2 regions of the Pseudanabaena yagii GIHE-NHR1 genome follow, and region 2 is predicted to be linked to the other one. Evidence: riboswitches for the same ligand, from Rfam matches in the RefSeq annotation. Region 2 holds a riboswitch; the other holds the start of a gene.

Region 1 (3,420 bases), 1.6 Mb from region 2:
CCCTCGCTCAAGGTTCCGCAGGACAGGCGATCGATTCTTTTGAGAGATTTAAAAGTATTCCCATCGAATTATTAAACTCCGTGCGCCAAATTCCTCAAGATGCCCGTAGTGCAATGGCGATCGCCAAACAAATTACAAAAGAGTTAGAAGTCGATTTGCAGCTTTGGCTGATTGACTATTTACAAAACTATTTCTGGGAACAACAAAAATCGAAATCAATCTTGCAACATCTCGATAAAGCAAGAGAATTAATTGCTCGCTATGTCCAGCCTCGACTAGTTTGGGAAGTAACACTGCTACAAATTGCAGGCAAGATTTAACGATATAAGTAAACTTAAAGCACAGACCTTTGTATTGCTCACTAAGAGTTGAAACAGGGTTTGAGAGAGGGGTTGCACAGGGCAACCGCATAAAAAAGTGAATAAAATTAGGAGAAAATAACAAAAGTAAAACAGCAATGAATAACCCTATCGAAGTCAGTTTACTAAGACACTTTGAAGGAGTAGAAGACCCGCGAGATAATCGAGGGAAAGAGCATAACTTGCTAGACATAATCGTAATCGCAATTTGCGCGGTGATAAGTGGGGGAGAAAACTGGGAAGATATAGCGCTATTTGGAGCATCAAAACAAGAATGGCTGGGGACATTTCTTGAACTACCGAATGGGATACCCTGTGATGACACATTTGCAAGAGTGTTTGCACGAGTGAACCCGCAACAGATGCAAAATAGCTTCATCAGTTGGGTGAAATCAGTAAGTCAAGCGCTGCAGGGAGAGGTAGTAGCCATTGATGGCAAAACCTTGAGACAATCCTACGACCGAGGAGCAGACAAAGGCGCAATTCACATGGTGAGTGCATGGGCAAGCGCAAATCGGTTGATATTAGGTCAATGCAAAGTCGATGAAAAATCCAACGAAATCACCGCCATACCAGAGTTATTAAAACTGCTGGAAATTAAAGGTTGTATTGTGACGATTGACGCAATGGGCTGCCAGAAAGAAATAGCTAGCCAAATCGTGCAACAAGGAGCCGATTATGTCTTAGCGCTCAAAGGTAATCAGGGAGGACTATTTGAAGATGTGCAGTGGTTATTTGAGCAAGCTATAAACACTGATTTTGTGGATGTAGACCATGACTTTTGCCAGTCCATAGATAAAGGACATGGGCGTTTAGAAATTCGACGTTGTTGGACTTTATCTAACTTGGATTACCTGACTCAATTGCCTCTATGGGCTGGTTTACAGACTATTGCCTTAGTTCAAAGTGAACGCAGAATCAATGGGAAAGTCTCCACTGAAAATCGCTACTACATTTCTAGCTTGCCTTCTAATGCTGCTCTTATTGCCAATGCTGTTCGTACTCATTGGTCGATTGAAAATTCCTTGCATTGGGTTTTAGATGTCTCTTTTCACGAAGATGCTTCCCGTATTCGCAAAGATAATTCTCCTGAAAATATGGCGATGCTGCGTCACTTTGCTCTTAATCTCTTAAGTCGCGATAAGTCTTCTAAGTTCAGTATGCGGGCGAAACGTAATAAGGCGGCTTGGGATCTGGCTTATCTAATTCATCTCCTTAACCTTTGACTTTTTTATGCGGTTGCCCTGAGGGGTTGCATAGCAACCCCTCTCTCAAACCCCAAAAGTGCTATGATGAAAACCCAGATTTCGGTTTTAGTGAAGAGCAGTCACTAAAAGTAATGGGGAAAGTTTGGTGCAAGTCCAGCGCTGTCCCGCAACTGTGATTTTGATCTATCTAAGAACTCCGAGTTTTACGATAGATGTAAAAGAGTCAGAATGCCCGCCGAATCGCATCTCCACATAAATCTACATCTACGAGGTTATAGATGATGAGTCCATATTTTTACAAATGGGAACGAAATTCCATTCTGACTTACAAATTCAACTTGCAGCAATGGAGACTTGTCCATGAAGCTTAAAGATAGTGACTGGCAAGGGAATTTTGGGTACTGGCAAAAAAGCTTTATTCACAACAACCTCATGATGATTGGCTATGCTGCATGGAGAGGCTTTTTGCAACATGGTCGCGGAGTTGTGATTTGTGAGGTAGATCGCCAAGCGATCGCTCCCAGTAATACAGGTTTAACGGTTACACCATTTCAATCGCAATTCATTGCTGAGCAAGAATTAGTTACCTCAATCCAAGCATTTTCTCTCGATCAAGAGCTAATCTCTGTACTCGCACAAGCAATCGGCAACTATGCACCCGATCGCGAAATTGTTCTGCTGATGAAAATGGAAGAACATATCGAAATCAATCTTTTTCAGAATCTCAAAATTTTTCCACCCGACTGCTATTCGCAAGTTAGTCGTCGTTGGGAAGAGTTTCAGCCTTGCCTAGAAACTCAAACTCGATGATAGAAGTTTTCCACAATTACACAGGTAATTGTGGAAAACTTCTATCATCATTTGCAAGCTGAAACCGAACTGAAGTTATTTACTGATGTTAAGTGGAACCCTCATCCCCCAACCCCTTCTCCCGCAGGAGAAGGGGAGCAAAACCCATATTATTTTCTTGTTCCCCTCTCCTGCGGGAGAGGGGCTAGGGGTGAGGGCTTTACAACCTTCCACGTAACACCAGTTATTTAATCAAAAATCCCCACCAAAAGGCAGGGATGAAGAATCGTTTTTACTTAGTCTTAAACACTTTGATTGGAAACAGGAAAAGTCTATAGATTCCCCAACCACCAAATCAACCCATGCCCCGTAGATACTTCAAGAATAAGGAGAGAGACAAAACCAATCATGGCAAGTCTACCGTTTAGTAATTCTGCATAAGGAGTGAAACCAGCTTTGTCGGTATCTTCGACATACATCTTTGGTTCAACTGCGAAGTTATTGAGAACACCTCTTTCATCAACTCTGTAACTGTTAGCCATTGCATTAACCTGTGTGTTAGTTCCTTATGTAAAGAAATATAACAAAATATTTCGAGATGTTAATCTAGCTAAAGACATGGATGACAGATTGGCTGCACCTATACAAAGAGGTATGCAAAAAGATGAGCCTATCTACTTAAGCACCAGCTCTGCTAGTGCTTAAGTAGATAGGCATAATTAAAAAACAGAATCAAAACCTTGCTAAGCAAGGTTTTGATTCTGTTAGTTAAGAAATAGTTTGCCACGCAAACTATCTCTTAACTCATGTTTTAAATATCACTAACACTACCTGCTTGGGCACAATTAAGTATTATGGTAATCGCGCATTCTTGATACGACATCAGATCCATGACACAAACAATTTCTTTCAAACTCTCGGAACTTGCAGCCGAGTTTGTCGCTACCCTACCCGATTGTCGATTTGAATCCGATGGCGATGATCCGATTATTACAGGTGTCGCCGCGATCGATAAGGCGCAATCTGGAGAAATTACCTTTGTGTCTTCATCGAAATTTGTCGCC
Region 2 (3,420 bases):
TTTTGGGATTTCATATTTAATTGCGCCCAACTACTTATTTGCACGTAAAGCACATAATAAACACATAAATAGGGGAGTATGTCTTAATGCAAATGGCTTATATAGCAATGTGAATTCAAGCAGGTAGTGACAATGAATTGCCACTACCTGCGTTCTTAAAGATTGGCTAAATTGAAATGAAAAGTATCGTACATTTTCCTATGGCTTGATCACTAGCCATTGAGTGACTGGTCGCATTGGTTTCCAACCTAAAAAAGAACTGATCGCTTCGGCACGACTGATCGAGATCTGCGTAAACGTGCCACCATATTCTTGTTGCCATTGAAATAATTTCTGCTCCCCCTCAAGGGTGACAACGTTAGCAACTAAGCGCCCCTGCGATCGCAAATTTTCCCAGCAAGTCTCGAATAAATCAGGAACAGTTGCACCACCACCGATAAAGATCGCGTCAGGTGTGGGTAAACCCTGCAAAACTTCGGGAGCTTTACCCTCAATAATTTTGAGATTGGGCGTACCAAGAGCGATCGCATTTTCAGCGATGAAATGGGTGCGGGACTTTTCGATGGCGATTGCTTGACAACGGGGATGACTTCGCATCCATTCAATGCCAATCGAACCGCAACCCGCCCCGACATCCCAAAGTAATTCGCCAGCATTGGGGGCAAGGGTAGATAGGGTAATTGCTCTGACCTCGCGTTTAGTTAGCTGTCCATCATGACAAAAAGCATCATCGGGAAGTCCTACCATCCGCGATAGAATTTTTGCTTCAAGATTGGGAATACATTCCACAGCGATCGCATTGAGGTCGGCAAATTCAGGAAAGTTTTGAAATTGATTAGCGACATTAGAAATAATGCGTTCTTTCGTGCCGTTGAGATGTTCTAAGACTGTAATTTTGCTATTACTGAAATGGCGATCGCAGAGCATATTTGCCACAATCTGCGGTGTTTCTTTTCCCGAACTTAGGATTAGCAGTTTAGCATTTGGATAGATATAGGACTGTAAAAGCGAAGATGGACGACCGCATAGGCTCAGGGTTTCCACTTCATTCAATGACCAACCTAATCGCGCACAAATCAAACTAAAAGTAGAAGGTGAGGGAATAATCGCTATTTCCTCAATGGGAATTCTCTTTAATAAAGTTGTTCCAATCCCAAACCAAAGGGGATCGCCACTGGCTAAAATACATACCGATTTACCCCGTAAATTAATGATTTGCTGAATGGTTGACTCAATCGGCGATGCCCAAACTATGCGCGATCGCCGATCTTCTGGAAATTCTGGCAACATCGCTAAATGGCGATCGCCACCTACTAATATCTCGGCATGATCAATTAGCGATCGGGCGGCTGGGCTTAGTCCCCCTAAACCATCCTCACCGATACCAATAATCTTTAGCCATTTTTCACTGGTCATCGACACAATTTATAAATCTATTAAGTATTTTTTCGCAAGGCAGTCAAATTATTGTAAAGTCAAAGACTGTTCTAGTTTTAACGGGGAACAGCCGTTAACAGATGTAATTGTTTCTATGACTTGATTCTAAGCTTCTTAGCCCAAAATTATTCTCAAAGATACAAAATTGCAAATGGGGAAAGTTTGGTGAAAGTCCAACGCTGTACCGCAACTGTAAAGGATGCCTCAGTAATATCGTTTTCCGAAGGAAAATGATATTACTATTCCCAAAGTCAGGATGCCCGCTAGAACTAGTTTAATTTGTCCATATCTGCGAGTTACAGAGTATGAATTTGTCTAAAATTTTCGCTTCGGTTCAATCTAAAGCATTAGCGATCGCTTTTGCTTTTAGCTTTTTGGTATTTGCTAGCCCCGCATCGGCACACCACGCGATGGGGGGCAAAACACCAAGCAACTTTTTTGAAGGCTTCCTATCAGGCTTGGCGCACCCTGTGATTGGTGTCGATCACCTTGCTTTCATTGTGGTCGTTGGTTTGTTTGCCGCACTTAAGCCTCAAGGTATTTTTATTCCCCTATCCTTTGTTTTGTCGGCAATGCTCGGCACGGGAATACATTTGTTAGGTGTCTCGCTTCCAGTGGTTGAACTGATTGTTTCAGGCTCGATTTTGCTATTTGGAATTTTGTTGGCAGCTAAGAATAGCCCCAACCTATTAGTCATGGTTGCTCTGTCGGCAGTAGCTGGACTATTTCATGGTTATGCTTACGGTGAAGCAATTTTTGGCGCACAAACTACGGCTTTAGTGGCTTATTTAGTGGGCTTTACCACAATTCAGTTAGTGATTTCCAGTGCTGCTTTCTTTGTTGGGCAGAAAGTCCTCCAAGGTGATTTTTCTCAAGTATCGCCTAGCCTCAAGTCAGCAGGTTTAGTAATTTGCGGAATCGGTGCAGCATTTTTTGCATCAAATCTTTCTTCTTTGATTCTCCCAGTGCCTAAGGGTTAAATCATTTTTCAAAGGTAGGGGCAATTCATGAATTGCCCCTACCTTTGAAATTTTTGCAATATGGGCTTTTAAAGTTTTTTAGAGAGAATTATGGCAGCGAAAATACCTGTAACTGTGATTACTGGTTTTTTGGGTAGTGGTAAAACTACCCTCATTCGAGAGCAGTTACAAAATAACCAAGGTCGGCGCATTGCTGTACTGGTGAATGAATTTGGCGAGATCGGCATAGATGGCGATTTGCTGCGTTCTTGTCGCGTTTGCGATGAAGATGGCACAGAGGTTACGCCCAATATTGTGGAATTGACCAATGGCTGTCTTTGCTGCACGGTGCAAGAGGAATTTTTGCCAACGATGCAGGAGTTGCTAAAAAGGCGCGATCGCATTGATTGCATTCTCATCGAAACCTCTGGCTTAGCATTGCCCAAACCCTTAATCCAAGCCTTCCGTTGGCAAGAAATTCGCAATGGGGCGACGGTTGACGGTGTGATTGCAGTAGTCGATTGTGAAGCAGTGGCTAGCGGCAAATTGGTAGGCGATTTGGACGTGCTCAATGCTCAGCGTCAAGAAGATCCCAATCTCGATCATGAAACTCCCATTGAAGAGCTATTTGAAGATCAGTTAGCCTGTGCGGATCTGGTTTTATTGACTAAAACGGATTTGGTGGATGTTGAAGCTCAAAACAAAGTCCATTCATGGCTTAAGCAGGAATTGCGCGATGGCGTTAAGGTGATTGCTTGCGATGAAGGCAAAATTAGCTCGGAGATTCTCTTAGGCTTTAATGAGGCGGTTGAGGATAATTTAGATTCGCGTCCAAGCCATCACGACCATGAAGAAGAACATGAGCATGATGATGATATTAATTCGATTAATATCGTGACCGATCGCGCCTTTGAGCCGACGCAGTTATTAACATCGCTAAAACAAGCGATCGCCGATCAAGAGATCTATCGGATTAAGGGCTTTGTCAATGTCCCGAACAAGCCAATGCGAATGGTGCTACAAG

Evidence for each region. Region 2 has a riboswitch for cobalamin ahead of HC246_RS14640 (HupE/UreJ family protein). Riboswitches for the same ligand answer to the same signal wherever they lie in the genome.
Region 1: another riboswitch for cobalamin. It lies ahead of HC246_RS07345 (hypothetical protein); the one in region 2 lies ahead of HC246_RS14640 (HupE/UreJ family protein).

Annotation. Positions count from the first base shown of each region.
Region 1 is NZ_JAAVJL010000001.1:1,574,783-1,578,202, forward strand. It holds gene HC246_RS07335 (DNA polymerase III subunit delta') at 1-320, shown strand, start outside; gene HC246_RS07340 (ISAs1 family transposase) at 458-1,585, shown strand; cobalamin riboswitch at 1,651-1,821, shown strand; gene HC246_RS07345 (hypothetical protein) at 1,928-2,377, shown strand; gene HC246_RS07350 (chlorophyll a/b-binding protein) at 2,689-2,898, opposite strand; gene lpxD (UDP-3-O-(3-hydroxymyristoyl)glucosamine N-acyltransferase) at 3,247-3,420, shown strand, end outside.
Region 2 is NZ_JAAVJL010000001.1:3,203,715-3,207,134, reverse strand. It holds gene cbiE (precorrin-6y C5,15-methyltransferase (decarboxylating) subunit CbiE) at 199-1,416, opposite strand; cobalamin riboswitch at 1,536-1,719, shown strand; gene HC246_RS14640 (HupE/UreJ family protein) at 1,743-2,417, shown strand; gene cobW (cobalamin biosynthesis protein CobW) at 2,508-3,420, shown strand, end outside.